Regions from separate parts of the Paenibacillus sp. JZ16 genome, predicted to be linked through region 2. Evidence: a T-box and tRNA genes for the amino acid it is inferred to sense, from the RefSeq annotation. Region 2 holds a T-box; the other holds one or more tRNA genes.

Region 1 (8,864 bases), 3.3 Mb from region 2:
GGCGCTGTCTCAACGAGAGATCCGGTGAAATTTTAATACCTGTGAAGATGCAGGTTACCCGCGACAAGACGGAAAGACCCCATGGAGCTTTACTGCAGCTTGATATTGGATTTGGGTACGATCTGTACAGGATAGGTGGGAGCCTTTGAAGCATGAGCGCCAGCTTGTGTGGAGGCGACGTTGGGATACCACCCTGATCGTATCTAGGTTCTAACCTGGTACCGTAATCCGGTACGGGGACAGTGTCAGGCGGGCAGTTTGACTGGGGCGGTCGCCTCCTAAAGAGTAACGGAGGCGCCCCAAGGTTCCCTCAGAATGGTTGGAAATCATTCGAAGAGTGCAAAGGCATAAGGGAGCTTGACTGCGAGACCTACAAGTCGAGCAGGGACGAAAGTCGGGCTTAGTGATCCGGTGGTACCGCATGGAAGGGCCATCGCTCAACGGATAAAAGCTACCCTGGGGATAACAGGCTTATCTCCCCCAAGAGTCCACATCGACGGGGAGGTTTGGCACCTCGATGTCGGCTCATCGCATCCTGGGGCTGAAGTAGGTCCCAAGGGTTGGGCTGTTCGCCCATTAAAGCGGTACGCGAGCTGGGTTCAGAACGTCGTGAGACAGTTCGGTCCCTATCTGTCGTGGGCGTAGGAAATTTGAGAGGAGCTGTCCTTAGTACGAGAGGACCGGGATGGACGTACCGCTGGTGCACCAGTTGTTCCGCCAGGAGCATGGCTGGGTAGCTACGTACGGACGGGATAAGCGCTGAAAGCATCTAAGCGTGAAGCCCCCCTCAAGATGAGATTTCCCAATTAGTAAGACCCCTTGAAGACGACGAGGTAGATAGGTTGGAGGTGGAAGTGCAGCAATGCATGGAGCTGACCAATACTAATCGGTCGAGGGCTTATCCAAATCACCCCAAAAAGTGAAGTGAAGCTTTGAAGCTGACACCGAATACTTTTCGGGGACCCCGATACCACATCGGGTGAATGCTACGGATTCTAATCAACGCAAAGATCGTTTCGTATCTAGTTTTCAGGTGATCAAACACTTGAATTGAATATTGTTCCCTGATAGCTCAGTTGGTAGAGCACTCGACTGTTAATCGAGTTGTCACAGGTTCGAGTCCTGTTCGGGGAGCCATTTATGGAGAGGTGTCCGAGTTGGCCGAAGGAGCACGATTGGAAATCGTGTAGGCGCCAAAAGCGTCTCGAGGGTTCGAATCCCTCTCTCTCCGCCACTATTATTTTAAGCAAGGCCCGTTGGTCAAGGGGTTAAGACACCTCCCTTTCACGGAGGTAACAGGGGTTCGAATCCCCTACGGGTCACCACTTTCTTAATTGCATCAGGGGATGAGAATCCCGTCGGTTCGTCGGAGGATAACTTCGTAAGCAAAGACTTCACAGTCTCGAACGAAGTGAGAGTATCCCCTACGGGTCACCACTTTCTTGAAAAAACACTTGCTTCTTATATCAGATTTTGATATGATGAAAGTCGCTTTGTTACGGAGGCTTAGCTCAGCTGGGAGAGCATCTGCCTTACAAGCAGAGGGTCGGGGGTTCGATCCCCTCAGCCTCCACCATGATTTATCCCCAAAAAGTGAAGCGCATGCTTCGTAGGTAATTCCGATTACTTTTCGGGGACCCCATACAAGCAACCCTTTATAATGACGCGGGGTGGAGCAGTTCGGTAGCTCGTCGGGCTCATAACCCGAAGGTCGTAGGTTCAAATCCTGCCCCCGCAACCAATTTATATCGCGATAGCGATAATGCCTCTTGGAACTGTGGTGTAGAGGCCTAACATGCCTGCCTGTCACGCAGGAGATCGCGGGTTCGAATCCCGTCAGTTCCGCCATTATTTACAACTTTGGGATGAGATGAGTATCCGATATGGGTTCCGTCAAAGTTCGCGAAGAGCTTTAAGGCTCGGTAGCTCAGTCGGTAGAGCAGAGGACTGAAAATCCTCGTGTCGGCGGTTCGATTCCGTCCCGAGCCACCATGTACGTTTTATAACTTTATATGCCGGTGTAGCTCAATTGGTAGAGCAACTGACTTGTAATCAGTAGGTTGGGGGTTCAAGTCCTCTCGCCGGCACCATTCTGGAGGATTAGTGAAGTGGCTAAACACGGCAGACTGTAAATCTGCTCTCTTCGAGTTCGGTGGTTCGAATCCATCATCCTCCACCAGTTTTTAGGGGCATAGTTTAAAGGTAGAACAGCGGTCTCCAAAACCGTTAGTGTGGGTTCAATTCCTGCTGCCCCTGCCAATCGTATCACAGTGTTTCAGTATGGCGGTCGTGGCGAAGTGGTTAACGCACCGGATTGTGGCTCCGGCACTCGGGGGTTCAATTCCCCTCGATCGCCCCATATTACAAAATCATATTGGGGATTAGCCAAGCGGTAAGGCAACGGACTTTGACTCCGTCATGCATAGGTTCGAATCCTATATCCCCAGCCATTGATTTTTATGTTTGCGGACGTGGCTCAGCGGTAGAGCATCGCCTTGCCAAGGCGAGGGTCGCGGGTTCGATTCCCGTCGTCCGCTCCATTTTTATTTCTGGCGCCATAGCCAAGTGGTAAGGCACAGCTCTGCAAAAGCTTTATCCCCAGTTCGAATCTGGGTGGCGCCTCCATTACAAACTTATGTGCCCTTAGCTCAGCTGGATAGAGCGTTTGACTACGAATCAAAAGGTCAGGAGTTCGAATCTCTTAGGGCACGCCATAATGTAAGCCGGTGTGGCGGAATTGGCAGACGCGCGCGACTCAAAATCGTGAGGGAAACCGTGGGGGTTCGAGTCCCTTCACCGGCATCATCAAAAAGGAATGTAGACGATAAACGTCTGCATTCCTTTTTTCGTTGCATCTACATCGATTGCTACTTCGTGATTTAAATATTAGACTCCATTCTGCATGCTATCTCTCCAGTTACCTTTACAGGGGGCTTTTCTATCACCTTCAGATCTTCTTCAAGCTACACTTCTTTAAACTAAACTATCATTAGAAACCACGTTCTTTATAGGTAAAACAAAGATGATCCAGCCGGATTCATCTACACAAGCAAACCCTTCGATTAATCGATCCAGTGCAGGGTTGGACGTAGGTCTGTAGAAGGCCCCGCCTTAGGTCTAGGTTCAAAAACCGTCCCCAGGCCGTTTTAGCGAAACTCAAAATTACCTAGAATAGAGTCATAAGGTTGAACAAAAGAAACAACGATCAAACAACAGAAAGGCGGTGTATAAATGAGAAATTCAAAAGGAAATGGAATGAGTATCCTGTTGATTGGTGTAGGGATCTTGGTTCTCCTTGGAGTATTCGGTCCTCTGCTTGGGTGGTTGTTCAGTCTTCTAATTCCAATCCTGATGGTCGCTTTGGGATACTACGGGATCCGGAGAGGTAACACCTTGATGGGATGGGTTATTCTCGGTATCGGTGTGATCTGGTTGATGGGTAAACTGTCTTGGCTGATCGGTCCGATCTTTGGAATTATCTTGATCATCTACGGGTTGTCTCGATTGAAGAATGGTAGACCCCGTTATTGATAAAAACCACTACATTAAATAACATGCATGAACAACAGATCATGATAGATGAGGAGGGCTAAGCCAATATGAGTGTTTTCCGGCGGATAAGAGACATAACCGTAGCAACATTGAATGAAAAGCTCGAGCAGAGCCAGGATCCGGTTCGATTGATCGACCAGTTCCTACATTCAACCAGACAGGACATTGCTGAGGCTGAGAAGCTGCAGCAGCAATGCCAAGTACATTCCAGACAGCTGAAGCAGCAGGTGGATCAAGCCGAATCCATGCGATATAAACGCGAAGAGCAGGCACTGCTTGCACTGAAGGCCGGCGAAGAACATCTTGCCAAGCTGGCATTGCAGGAAAAACTGATCTATGAGGAAAAGATCGAGCAGTATCAAGGCCTGTTGTCCTCAAGCCTGGAGTCGTTAAAAGAAATCGAGGAGCAGCTCGGCGAGCTGCGGATGGAATATCAGACGGTATACAGCAAGCGTCAATATTATGTTGCCCGAGTGGAAACCCTTCGTCTTCAGCAGAAAATGAATGAACGTACGGGCTCCTACGGCGGCGGTCATGACGTACCGAAGATGTTCAATCGCCTCGAAGACCGTATCAGCGACTGGGAACTGGAAGCCAGAAGTCTTCGCGATTTACGCCGCATGGGGCAGGAATACATGGAACAGGCTGGTGAATCGGTCTCCACTGTATTAGAAAAAGAACTTGCCCGCCTGAAGCAAAAGCTGAATAACAGCGGAAAGGAGTAACCATGACTAGATTGTACCGTTCCACCCGAGACAAAATGTTCACAGGGTTGATCGGCGGTATATCCGATCATTTCGGAGTCGAATCTACCCTACTTAGAATCATATTTGTAGTCAGTATCTTTTTCACAGGCGGTACAACGCTGTTGATCTATCTGATTGCATCCCTTGTAGTACCTAAGGAGCCGTATTATCACGATCCGTATGGTCCACAGGGCAGACATGGCGGCGGATACCGTTACAACGATCATCCGGGCCCTGGACCAGGCTACAACAGCTATAATGATTCTTATGGACGTCAAGGCTATCCTAATGAGCATAGTAGCTTTGGTCCCAAATATGACCGTCCCAATGGTACAAGAAACAACGCGTCAACGGATTCCGATCTGGATGCGATGATGAAGGATATTGAAAGAAAAGCAATGCAAAAAGAAATCGAAGAATTGAAGAAAAAACTTTCGAACTATGAGAAGGGAGATAAATAACATGGGAGTATTTAAAAGAATTAAGGATATGACGAAAGCATCGGTGAATGAACTGCTGGATAAAGTAGAGGATCCGATCGTAATGTTGAACCAGTACCTGCGCGACATGGAGGCAGAAATTCATGAGGCAGAGGTAACGGTTGCGAAGCAAATGGCTAATGAGCGTCGTATGAAGCAGCGCGTCGATGAGGCTGTGAAGATGGCGGCACAACGTGAAGCTCAAGCTGAATTGGCTCTGAAGAATGGTCAAGAAGAAGTGGCTCGCAAGCTGCTGGAAGAAAAAATCTATTTCGATCAAAAAGAAACCGAGTACGTGGAATTGCACCTGCAATCCGAGACTCAAGCAAAAGAGCTTGTAGCTCAGCTGCATGAAATGAAAGACGAGTTCTACAAAATGCGCAACAAGCGCAATGAGCTTGTAGCCCGCGCTCAAATGGCTAAAGCGAAGAAGCAAATGTCTCAAGTGAGCAGCCTGCACACGATCGAAAGCGGCAGTGCTTCGATGGGCTTCCATCGCATGGAGGAGAAAATCATGCAAATGGAAGCAGAAGCTGATGTGCTTCGCGCCCCATACCGTCCTAACAACGCAGTATACACAAGCCCCGTGGACGCTGAGAAGCAATTGAAGGTGGATGAGCAGCTGCAAGCTTTGAAAAACAAAATGGGGAATTCTTCGAAGTCCGAGTAATTCCTTAGCAAGTCAGCAAAATAGTATTAAACCGTATTCGAACACCATGTTCATATGATATGCTATACGAATGAGATTGTCGTATAGTACAGGCAAAGCCATACAGTGGGGAACGTCTCACTGATATGGCTTTTCCGAGCTTATATCTTGGCCATCAAGGAGGTGCGACATGGACAGAAACCGCTGGATAGCAGTTGGTTTAATCAGCTTGGGTTTTATTTTGCTTTTCGGCCGATGGTTTGGTTTCTTCACCATTGTCGCCCTGTTACTCATGTTTGCAGGTGTCCTTCAGATCAGGCATGGACATGTGAAGAAGGGATACATTCTGCTCGGAGTAGGTGCCGTACTGCTGCTGCTGGAGCATCTCATGTTGATTATCGGCATCAGCTTGATATCGCTAGGTATTTTTTATGGCAAGTCCAAACGAGCTCATACCACGACGAAATACATTCAGAAGCAGAACTTTATGTCCAACTTTGATTGGGACCGGGCTCCGTGGGTGATGCGCAGTCTGAGTGTGTGGCATGTGCTGGGAGAGGCGGATGTGGATCTGTCCTTGGCCCTTCCGGAGGAACGCCAAACGGTCCTGATGTTCCATGGGATGCTGGGGGATATTGATCTGATGATTCCGGACTACTATGGGGTGGAGATCGAAGCATCCATCCTGTTTGGCTCCATTCATATGGACGACCGGAAGGAAACCGGCATATTAAACCGCGTGCGGTATAAATCACCCAATTATGAGACCAGTGAATATAAAGTGAAATTTATTGTTTCTTATTTGGGCGGAGATTTGAATATAAGAATGACATAATAAACGTAAGTTTTGTGTAAACCATTCAGGAGGGTTGCCCCGTGGAAACGGAAAAGAAAGCAAATATGATTACCCGAAGTATGCGTGAGGGGACCCTTCTGGGATTGGTTGTCATGCTCGTTGTCCTATATTTATTATATACATATGGTTATCTTCAACCGTTTGAGACGTGGAAGAACCGGATCGAAGCCGGCATTACCATCGTATTGCTGCCGATCGGGCTGGGTGCGATCTATGGCTTCTTCCAGGGATACCGGGTAAAACGACGGGTCGATCTTGTGAGGGAAACGCTGGTGAACTGGGAAAAAGGCAGCCTTACGGACGTCATGCCGGACATCGGCGAAGACGAAGTGGGCCGGCTTGGAGAACAGCTGGTGAAGATCAGCAAACGCTGGGAGGATCAGGTGTCTTCCTTGCAGCGGTTATCTACGAACAATGCCCAGCTTGCCGAGCAGGCCAGGGTTACGGCGATTGTGGAAGAGAGGCAGCGTCTGGCGCGCGAGCTCCATGATGCGGTTTCTCAGCAGCTGTTTGCCATCTCGATGACGGCAACCGCTGTGGGCAGGACGCTGGATAAGGATTTTGACAAAGCGCAGCGCCAGGTGGCTCTGATCGAGGAAATGTCGGCTGTAGCCCAGTCCGAGATGAGGGCGCTTCTTCTTCATCTGCGGCCGGTTTATCTCGAAGGAAAGGCACTTGAGCAGGGGCTGCGTGAACTGATTAAGGAATTACGAATCAAAGTACCTATGGAAATTACGTTTGAAATGGACGATGACATACATTTGCTCAAAGGGATCGAAAATCATCTGTTCCGGATTATCCAGGAGGCCATGTCGAACACCCTCAGACACTCGAAAGCGGAGAAAATGGATATTCGTATTCACCGCAGGCAGAACACCGTTCGGGTGATGCTGCGGGACGATGGGATCGGATTTGAATTGGATGACAAGAAACAGACTTCCTACGGCCTATCGACGATGCAGGAACGGGTGACGGAGATCGGGGGCTCGGTACAATTTATAACAGCACCGGGTAAAGGGACTCGAATTGAGATCGTTGTGCCACTCATAAACGAAGAACGCAAACGGGGGGATGTAGATGGAAACGCCGATTAAAGTGCTGCTGGTGGATGATCATGAGATGGTCCGGATCGGTTTAGCGGCTGTGCTTGGTACAGAGGACGGCATCGAGGTGGTTGGTGAAGCGGGCAGCGGCGAGGAAGGGATACGCTTAGCGCAGGAATATCATCCTGATGTGGTGCTGATGGATTTGGTGATGGACGGAATGGATGGAATCGAGACGACGCGCCAATTGATGAATCAGTTTCCTAATCTTAAGGTCATTGTACTGACCAGCTATCTGGACGATGAGAAGATGTATCCGGTTATTGAAGCAGGTGCGTTCAGTTATTTATTGAAGACATCCCGTGCTTCTGAAGTAGCTGATGCTATACGTGCAGCCGCACGCGGGCAGTCGGTGCTGGAGTCGCAGGTTGCCTCCAAGATGATGAATCGATTCCGGCATCCGCAAAATGAAGCTCCGGCGCATAACGACCTTACGGACCGGGAAATGGAAGTGCTGCGACTGGTGGCGCAGGGCAAGTCGAATCAGGATATTGCTGATGATTTGATTATAGGCATCAAAACCGTGAAGTTTCACGTAACGAATATATTAGGCAAGCTGGGGGTAGAGGATCGAACCCAGGCTGCCATCTACGCTTATAAAAATGGGCTGGCTGAGTAAAGAATGCCGGCTCTTTTTTATGCGATGGTCGTGACATAAACATATCTAAGATGCTGAGATGTTGAGCGTGGTACGAAAGCAGATCCATGATGCGATGCGTAAGTTATAAACATATCCATATAACAATGAAAGGCAGGCTTAAAGACTCCCGGATCGGGAGCTTTTTTTATTTATTGACAGGGAAGAAGGAATCTCTACATACAGCCCGATGAAGGAGCTATTTAAAAAGCGAGGTATAAATCCGCGGTAACGAGGCCATCCTTTTACTAGATTGATAGATTCGAACGGGGAGGCGTGACTGACCATGCGGAAGATGCGTTTACAGATCATTGTGATGATGTTGTTGCTGTGCGGGGCAGCAGCTATGATGGCGGGTTTTGCGGGGACAACGGACAGCAATCGAAACGGATCAGCTCCGCATGCAGGAGAAGCGTCAGCTTCGGGCGGAACGGTAGAAACAGGTGTCAATGGAATAACTAGAGCTGGGGAAGCAGCAGAAAGCGATCTAATACTTCTGGCGGCGCTTGGGCAAGAACATATGGAGCCTTCGGCAATACTCACGGTAAAAATTCAAGGTGAAATGATAAATTCCATATCGAAGGATCAAGCTAAGACAACGGCTGAGCAGCTGGCTCGTACAATGGGGCTCTCCGGGATTACAACGTCCCAGCTTCAGGGAAATGAAGTATTCCAAGCAGAAGGCGTGCTCTCCGGTGTATCGGTGCATCTGGACTGGGCTTTCACGAAGGAGGGTCATAGCTATGTCAGAGCCATGCTTGTAGGAGAAGCAGCTGGACAGTCCCGGGAAATGATGACCCTGCAGCAGCAGATTCAAGAGATGATGAAGCAAGCAGGCATAT
Region 2 (8,864 bases):
GAACAAAATAGACCCTTTCTCTACGAAAAAACACCCTTCCATTCTATGGAAGGGTGTTTTTGGCGACTGTTATTCAGCCACGACGGATACATTCAAACCATGCTTGGTGAATACGTCGATCATTGCCTTTTTAGCTGCATCAGCATCAGGTCCATGTACATGCAGTTCATAGCTTTGGCTGTTGACAAGCGTTGTGAACAGACCCAAGATGCTCTTAACATCAATGTACTTGTTCTCCGCCTGTAAAACGATGGAGGATGAGAACTGGCTGGCGGTTTGCGAAATTTCTACGATAGATTGATTGTTATTGGACATACGAATCCCTCCGTAACTTTAGGATCTGAATAAAGCTCATCACTGCACCTTCATGATACATTGAATCCGTTTTCTTATGCAACATTTTTTCCAATCTATTTAAGATTTTCCGGATTTAACGCTGCCAGTTCTGGAATAACAAATATACCATCCTTGCGAATGAGACGGTCATCAAAGTAGATTTCCCCGCCGCCGTACTCCGGACGCTGGATCAACACGAGGTCCCAGTGAATCGAGGAACGATTGCCGTTGTCTGTTACATCATATGCTTGACCTGGCGTAAAATGCAGGCTACCTGCGATTTTCTCGTCAAACAGAATATCTTTCATCGGTGTCAAAATGTACGGGTTGAAGCCGATGGCAAACTCGCCGATATATCTTGCACCTTCGTCCGCATCAAGGATCTCGTTCAGCCGCTTCGTGTCGCTGCCTGTTGCTTCGACGATTTTTCCGTTTTCAAAGCGGAATTTAATATTTTCGAAGGTGACGCCATTGTAAAGAGTCGGTGTATTGTAAGCGATCGTTCCGTTAACCGAATCACGAACAGGCGCTGTGTATACCTCGCCATCCGGAATGTTTTTCTGGCCGGAGCATTTCTCCGCGCCGATGTTCTTGATCGAGAAGCTGAGGTCCGTTCCCGGTCCCACGATGCGAACCTTGTCGGTATTCCTCATCAGCTCGGCCAAAGGATCCTGCGCGCGGTCCATTTTGGAATAGTCCAGATTGCACACATCGAAGTAGAAATCCTCAAACGCCTCCGTGCTGGTGTTGGCAAGCTGCGCCATGCTGGCGTTCGGATAGCGGAGAACCACCCATTTCGTACGCTTGACACGTTCTTCGCTATGTACGGGATGCGAGTAAAGCGCATTGTACAGCTTCATGTTTTCCTCAGGCACGTCAGCCATATCGTTGACGTTCTCGCCTGCGCGGATACCGATGTAACAATCCATTTTCTTCATGCGCTCAAGATCCAGCTCAGCCCACAGCTCAAGCTGCTCCTTGTTTGCGTTCTTCAGCATGGCCCGTTGAACCGTGCGATCTGTCAATTGCACGAACGGGCGGCCGCCTTGATTCGAAACCTCCTCAATGATGGCATTCAGCAGATCGCGCTCCGATCCGATCATTTCAATGAGCACATTTTCACCTGGCTGCATATCTACCGAATAGTTCACGAGATTTTGAGCCAGTTTTTGAATTCTGGGATCACGCATATGTCATATCCTCCTTATGATGACTGTTCCCCTACATATGAATTGAACAGCGGTAAATTTATAAATTATTGTAGCATGCAACCAACACGAAGTCAGCGTTCATCGTTAAAAAAATTTTCATGGCTGATCCTTCAATAACCGGTAAATGTAACATCGGACAGCAGCGTTTCCGTGCGGGTTCTGCCCTGCTCGTCAACAAAAAACAACGTTCGTTCCATAGTCAGTTTGGTAGGAAGCTGTTTTTTGTTGTTAATCGTAACATGAGAGACCGAAACGGCATCCGCCTTGCTGAGCATGTTCTTCATTTCATTATAGTCTCGCTGCCAGACGGCCTTCAGTCGTTTACGAACCTTAGGGTCTGCACTGTACAAAGGATCCCCTTTGCGTTCGATCCGCGCAGCCAGCGCCTTCATCTGCTCATCCAGCGATCCATAGACCATATTGGCTGCCGCCTCGGGTGACAGCTCGATGCGCAGCACCTTGGTTCCTCTTGCCGCCCCCAGCTCCTGGGTCACCGTCTTCTCCGACTTTCCGATATACTCCAGCAGTTCCAGCGGATTCAAGCGGGTGATCCACATTTCTTCGGCATGTTCCGATGACAGCGTGCTCCACTTGCCTTCTTTGCGCTTCAGTGCCACTGTAAGCCCATCTGATTTATATACCGAATCCGCTGATACCTTATCCTTCTGTATTGTTGTCCCTTTGTCCCTTGATGATAGTGTCAAATCCGTATGATGCTGCAGATTGCCTTCAAATGCCAAACTTTGCTGAAACGGTCCGTTTTCTCCGGTCCGAATCGCTGCTTCTCCCCGAAAAGAGAAATTATCAACGCCCGACAGCCCCGACAGGGCACGGTTAAACGACTCTTCGGCCGACAACTGCTCCTGCCAGGCACATCCGGTTAGGCAAAAGACAAACAAAACCATTCCGATGACGCTCCGTGATCTTCTCATTCTCATAATCATCAGCCTCTCGTTGATCTTGCTCTTAGGCTATCCGCGGCCCCTTACATTATGCAGATTACAGAAAAAACCCTGCAGCCACTAAATAGCTGCAGGGTTTTTAATCCAGTCCGATTTCAGCTTCCGCCCTCTCCACGACAATCCGGTTGCGGCCGCCATTCTTCGCTTCGTAAAGGGCCATATCCGCTCGATAGAAGAGAGACTCTACGCTGATCTTGTCATTGGTCCAGTTCCATTCGGAAATTCCGCAGGACACCGTTACGCGGGGATCGGTCTCTTCCGATACCCTTATGCGAATCCGTTCGGCGACCTGCATCGCCTGTTGAATGCCGAGTCCCGGCAAATACACGGCAAGCTCTTCACCGCCCCAGCGGGCTGGAATATCGCTGTGCCGTATCGTTGTCTTCACGATGCTGCTGACCTGCTTCAGAATTTTGTCCCCCCGCTGGTGACCGAACGTATCATTGACCTGCTTGAATTCATCGATATCCACAACGATGAGAGAACCGCAAAAATCACGGTTCTGACATTCATGGATCATTTCGTCAAGATAATGTCTCGCATACAGTTCAGTCAGCATATCCCGGTTAGCCATTCTCCTCACTTCCGCATGCAGAAAAGCATTGCCGATAGCCAGACCAATATGGCTGGTCAGAGCTTGAAGCAGCCGATAGCTGTCATAGGAAAAATAATGCGGCTTCGCATGGGTGAGAAGAACAACGCCCCGTACCTCACCGTTAACGGTTAGCGGAGTAGCAATCATCGAGCTGGAATGGGTGCTCTCCATAAGCCTGGATTCCGCCGGACGTTCTTCGTGATAGTCTGACAGGATGAGGGGCTCCTTCGAATGATAGACTAGGCCGCCCAAACCATAATCCTTCTCAAAGACCTCCTTGGCAAGCCACTCGGCGTTGCAGGATACCACTTCAAGACCGCCAAGCTCCTCGTTATAAATCAAAATGCAGCAGTAATCGGCTTCAAGAATCTTTAGCAGCTCATGGTTGGCAAACTGAAATATCTCCGCCAAATGCAGGCTTTTGTTCAACCGCTGTGTCAGTTCATTAATCATACGGAGCTCATGAATCATCAGATTGGACTGCTCGTACAATTTGGCATTCTCAAACGCGGTGCCGGCAGCGTCGGCCATCATCCCGAGCAGCTCCAGATCCATATCGGGCAGCTCGGACTTGTCCACTTCCACATGGAGTACGCCATAAACGCCCTGCTTGCCTCCCATGGGAATCCCGATTTCCACGATCGAATCGGATTCCTCATGTTCATCAATCGTGAGGGTACCCTCCATAAATGTCCGCACATAAACCTCTTTCTGCCAATGATGAAGCAGCAGAGGACGTACAAGCGGATGTCCACTCTCATGGTCCTGAGACATAAACAATTCGACTTTGGCCTTGGGATACAGCGCCAGGACACTGTCGATAGCCTCCACCAGCACGCTGTCCACATCAATCTGGATATGCATCCGTTTGACATACTGAAACATGATGGAACGCCTGTGCACCTCACGCTCAGCTTGGGTGTGGACTTTCTCCAGATCATCAGCAAACACGTACTCCAGCTTCCGATAGAAGCAGGAACGAAACAATAAGGCGTATGTTTCTGTCAGCATAAGTGATTGTTCCGGCTCCATTGCCTGTGAGGAAACACTGACCATCACCGCAAATACATCACCATGAATGCGAGTGAAGAGCGGGACAGCGCACAGCACGCTTCCCTCAAACGAACCCTTTCCCATTCCTTGCGCCGCTTCCTTGGTGTTCAAAGCAAGCGATAATGTCTCATCTTCACTTACATTAAGGTATTCCGTTATATCGGAAGCCCCTGTCAGCCAAGCTCCCTCATGAGAAAGAAGGGCCCAGCTGAATTTCTTCATCGCCTGTGTGCCTGCGCTTTCTCTTAGCCACTCCAGATAGCTGTCTGATATGAGAGGCTGAATATAAGGGAAATCATGAGGTGTAATATCCAAGCTCTGAAGCCAAAAGCAAGGCTCGTTTCCAGGAATTGGCCCGGCATCATGAAACATAACTGCAGAGCCGGGAGAGCTTTCATACACTTTCCGTTGATCTTCTGACATATTGGGCGCTCCTTTGCACCATTATAAAAGGCCTATCCAAGACTGGCGTTCCGATTCATAATGTAAGGATCCATTTGGCTGCCGCATGAATGGCGGTAACCCAGCTGTTCAACATGTTGGGAGGGTGCTGCATAAACACCAGATAGATGTTACAATATGTAACTAGATAAATGAGACTACTTAATCCAATATCATCTTACTCTTTTCTACCCATTTTTGCATTAAAATTTATGCGTTTTTCACAATATTTTTAGGTCCATGGACCTATCGACAAAATTAGACAAAATCCAAGTTATAGTAAGTTGCAGGTTGAACTTGACTTTATATCATTACTTCATATAATATTTATTGTTGAGTAAGAATGCAATGCATTCCATGAATTTGGGCGGGTTGTGTCACCCTCACGTTATTTGTTACTGACAGGACAGCGGCTGAACTTTCCTGGCAGATCTTCCGGCGATTTCGGTAGAGCAAACAAATACGGCGCAAATAGAGCCCTAATGAAACTTTAATTAAAAAGGAGTCTATATAACATGGCACGTTACACCGGTCCTAAATTTAAATTAAGCCGTCGTCTGGGAATCTCCCTGAGCGGTACAGGTAAAGAATTGGCTAAACGCCCTTTCCCTCCAGGTCAGCATGGTCCTAACCAACGGAGAAAAGTCAGCAACTATGGTATGCAGCTTCAAGAAAAGCAAAAGCTGCGTCATATGTACGGCTTGGGCGAGAAGCAATTTAAAACCCTGTTTAACAAAGCAACTGGCATGAAAGGTATCGCTGGTGAGAACTTTATGTTCCTGCTTGAGAGCCGTCTGGACAACCTGGTTTACCGTCTTGGCTTCAGCAATTCCCGTGCGGGTGCTCGCCAATTGGTAGCTCACGGTCACGTGACTGTGAACGGCAAGAAAGTCGATATCGCTTCTTACGCTGTAAGCACTGGCGATGTAATCGGTCTTCGTGAAAGAAGCCGCGGCCTTTCCTCCATCAAGGAAGCTTTGGCTAACCGTGTACATCTTCCAGCTTACCTCGAATTTGATGAAGCAGCAATGGAAGGGAAATACATCCGTCTTCCAGAACGTTCCGAACTTTCCCAAGATATCGATGAGAAACAAATCGTCGAATTCTACAACCGTTAAGATGAACTCGGAATCTAAAAACCCTGAAGGCCTTGGCCTTCAGGGTTTTTGCTGTCTAATTGAATCCTCTTCAGGTTCAATAAGCTTAAGAAAGCCTCAGTCTGGCAAATTTACGCCTGCCCACTTGAACCACATCCCCATCCTGAGGCACGATCTCACCGTAAATGTCGCTGCATTTCTCCCCATTCCATTTTACGGCCCCCTGCTGAATGCTCCGTCTAGCCTCGCCATTGGAAGCGGCAAAACCGAGCAGTGTCAGTAGATTGATAAGCATAATCTTTCCTTCCTTCAATTCTCCTTCGGGTACCATGTAAACCTCAATGTCTTCAGGAAGTGCCTTCTGCTGGAATACCGTCACAAAATGCTGCTGTGCAGCATCCGCAGCCTCCCGCCCATGATACATGCGAACGAGTCTGTGCCCCAAACTCATCTTGGCATCCCGGGGATGGACAACTCCGTCCCGGAGCCCCTTCTCCAAGCTGGTTACCTCCTCACTTGCCATATCCGTGGCCAAGCTGAAGTATTTGAGCATGAGCTCATCCGGAACGGACATGGACTTACCGTACATCTCATTCGGCTCTTCATCGATACCGATGTAATTGCCCAAGCTCTTACTCATCTTCTGTACGCCGTCGAGCCCTTCAATAAGCGGCATCGTGATTGCAACCTGAGGCTCTGAGCCATACTCCTTCTGCAGGGTGCGTCCCATCAGCAAGTTAAACTTCTGATCCGTCCCACCAAGCTCGACATCGGTCTTAAGCGCCACAGAATCCAACCCCTGCATCAACGGGTAAAAAAATTCATGGATGCTGATCGGAAGCCCGCTCTGATACCGTTTTGTAAAATCATCGCGCTCGAGCATCCGTGCCACCGTCACCTTTGCCGATAAGCTGACCACATCGGCAAAAGTCATCGGCGCAAGCCACTCGGAGTTGTAATATACCTTCGTTTTTTCAGGATCCAATACCTTGTATATTTGTTTTTTGTACGTTTCCGCATGCCGTCTAACATCTTCTTCCGACAGCTGCTTACGCGTATCGGATTTGCCTGTCGGATCTCCGATTCTGCCGGTAAAGTCCCCAATGATGAGCTGTACTTCATGTCCGAGTTCCTGGAACTGACGCAGCTTCTGCAGCACGACGGTATGCCCGACGTGAAGATCGGGCGCTGACGGGTCCATTCCCAGCTTCACGCGCAGCGGCTCGCCGGTTACAACCGATTTCATCACCTTCTGCCTCATCGCTTCTTCCGGGATGATCTCCACTGCTCCACGGGAGATCACCTCCATCTGCCGTTCCACCTCTTGCTGCTGAACGTTCGATATACCATCCCATTTCATGTTTCCGCAAGCCTCCCTCTATTTATGAACGCAAAAAAGCTCCTACTCATCCCAAGGGACGAGTAGGAGCGCTCGCGTTACCACCCTAATTAGAATCCGTTACCACAAGGAACGGATTCTCACTTCATTGCCATAACGGGTTGTCATCCCGGAACCGGACTACTGTAACAGCCGCACAGGGTACGGCTCCTTTTCCCCCGGTCAGCTCCGGACGGTAATTCAAAGGGGCTCGTTATCGGTTTGCACCACCCACCGACTCTTTGGAAACGAAAGGCTCCGCCTTCTACTGGGGTCCTTCAAAGCTTTTCACGATATGAACTTTGCATTATTTGTATCATATGCTTTCCGAAAAAGTCAATCTTCCTCAAAAAAGGACACGCTATATAGGGACACATGATTCAAAACCTTCGATTTATGCTATAATAGGTGCGTTAAAAGGAGGAGTATACATTCATGGTTGAGGAGAAAAAACAAGAGCCTGAAAAACAGAAGAAACCGCGTAAACGGTCCTTTCTGCGGGTGCTCGGATCCGTCATCGGATGGCTCTTTGTGGTGGGTCTGATGGGCGTTTTGTTCGCCGGAGGAGCCGTAGCTGGCTACGTGACCTCTATTGTTGAGAATGAGCCGGTAAGATCCAGGGCTCTCATCGAGAATACGGTGAACGACAATGCCATAACGGGCTTCGCCTACTTCGCGGATGGCTCACCGATCGGGCAGCTTAGAACCGAAGAAGACAGACGACCTGTGGAATTCAAGGATATTCCCCAGCTTGTTAAGGATGCCGTCGTATCCATAGAAGACAACCGTTTTTATACACATAAGGGTGTTGACATAAAAGGTACCGCTCGCGCCGTAAAAGAACGCGTGCTGAACGAACCGGTTCAAACCGGCGGCAGCACGTTGACGCAACAGCTGGCCAGGCTCACTTTTTTAAGTCGCGACAAAACCGATAACCGCAAGGTAAAAGAAATGCTGCTTGCCATGCGGATGGAACGCTTTTTGAGTAAAGACCAAATCTTAACAGCCTACTTGAACAAGGTTCCTTACGGGAATGGTTCCAGCGGATACCAGCTGTTCGGGATCAAGGCTGCCGCAAAAGGAATATTCAACATCAACAAGCTGGATGATCTGAACGTGGCTCAAGCTGCATATTTGGCGGGTCTGCCGCAGCTTCCATCCTCCTACTCGGCCTTCAACGGCAAAGGAGAATTTGACGAGAAAGCATTTAAACGGGCAGTAAACCGGCAGCACCGCGTGCTGGCAAGCATGCTGGAAGAAGGCAAAATAACGCAAGCCGAGTATGAAGAGGCCAAGGCATTCGATATCAAAAAATCGCTTGCTCCTCGGACACAGAAGGCCTATGTGATTTATCCTTATCTCATGATGGAAGTAGAACGCCAAGCATCGAATATCCTGATGCAGCTGGGCGAGGAAGCCGAAAAAAACGCAAAAGGCACGCAAGCGAACTCCGATCTGATGGATGCTTCCAAAGCTCAACTAAGCACCGGCGGTTACCGTGTTTACACCACCATCGACCGGACACTATACAAGACCATGCGATCCATCGCGGAGGATGACAGCAACTACTTGCCTGACAGCCAGGAAAAAGGAATGGAGCAAACCGCCGCGATGATGATCGACAACAAAACCGGCGCCATTCTCAGTATGATTGAGGGCAGGGATTTTAACACAGAACAAATGAACTACGCGACACAAATGAAACGACAACCTGGATCTGCCATGAAACCTATTGCCGCCTATTTACCGGCACTCGATTCGGGAGCGATTCAGCCTGCCAGCGTGGTCGAC

The links. The T-box of region 2 lies ahead of tyrS (tyrosine--tRNA ligase). A T-box ahead of a tRNA ligase gene usually reads a tRNA of that ligase, here a tRNA-Tyr.
Region 1: it encodes a tRNA-Tyr, which carries the amino acid that the T-box ahead of tyrS (tyrosine--tRNA ligase) is inferred to sense. The anticodon was not compared.

The regions. Positions count from the first base shown of each region.
Region 1 is NZ_CP017659.1:3,355,460-3,364,323, reverse strand. It holds rRNA gene BJP58_RS15415 (23S ribosomal RNA) at 1-906, shown strand, start outside; tRNA gene BJP58_RS15410 (tRNA-Asn) at 1,062-1,137, shown strand; tRNA gene BJP58_RS15405 (tRNA-Ser) at 1,143-1,234, shown strand; tRNA gene BJP58_RS15400 (tRNA-Glu) at 1,251-1,325, shown strand; tRNA gene BJP58_RS15395 (tRNA-Val) at 1,501-1,576, shown strand; tRNA gene BJP58_RS15390 (tRNA-Met) at 1,665-1,741, shown strand; tRNA gene BJP58_RS15385 (tRNA-Asp) at 1,772-1,848, shown strand; tRNA gene BJP58_RS15380 (tRNA-Phe) at 1,917-1,992, shown strand; tRNA gene BJP58_RS15375 (tRNA-Thr) at 2,015-2,090, shown strand; tRNA gene BJP58_RS15370 (tRNA-Tyr) at 2,095-2,179, shown strand; tRNA gene BJP58_RS15365 (tRNA-Trp) at 2,186-2,259, shown strand; tRNA gene BJP58_RS15360 (tRNA-His) at 2,284-2,359, shown strand; tRNA gene BJP58_RS15355 (tRNA-Gln) at 2,376-2,450, shown strand; tRNA gene BJP58_RS15350 (tRNA-Gly) at 2,466-2,540, shown strand; tRNA gene BJP58_RS15345 (tRNA-Cys) at 2,552-2,625, shown strand; tRNA gene BJP58_RS15340 (tRNA-Arg) at 2,638-2,714, shown strand; tRNA gene BJP58_RS15335 (tRNA-Leu) at 2,723-2,802, shown strand; gene BJP58_RS15330 (LiaF transmembrane domain-containing protein) at 3,232-3,531, shown strand; gene BJP58_RS15325 (PspA/IM30 family protein) at 3,600-4,277, shown strand; gene BJP58_RS15320 (PspC domain-containing protein) at 4,280-4,759, shown strand; gene BJP58_RS15315 (PspA/IM30 family protein) at 4,761-5,447, shown strand; gene liaF (cell wall-active antibiotics response protein LiaF) at 5,617-6,261, shown strand; gene BJP58_RS15305 (sensor histidine kinase) at 6,303-7,376, shown strand; gene BJP58_RS15300 (response regulator) at 7,360-8,004, shown strand; gene BJP58_RS15295 (YwmB family TATA-box binding protein) at 8,309-8,864, shown strand, end outside.
Region 2 is NZ_CP017659.1:6,692,819-6,701,682, reverse strand. It holds gene BJP58_RS29935 (HPr family phosphocarrier protein) at 70-315, opposite strand; gene BJP58_RS29930 (aminopeptidase) at 411-1,526, opposite strand; gene BJP58_RS29925 (hypothetical protein) at 1,658-2,485, opposite strand; gene BJP58_RS29920 (sensor domain-containing diguanylate cyclase) at 2,589-4,580, opposite strand; gene rpsD (30S ribosomal protein S4) at 5,114-5,716, shown strand; gene tyrS (tyrosine--tRNA ligase) at 5,802-7,055, opposite strand; T-box leader at 7,107-7,364, opposite strand; gene BJP58_RS29905 (transglycosylase domain-containing protein) at 7,509-8,864, shown strand, end outside.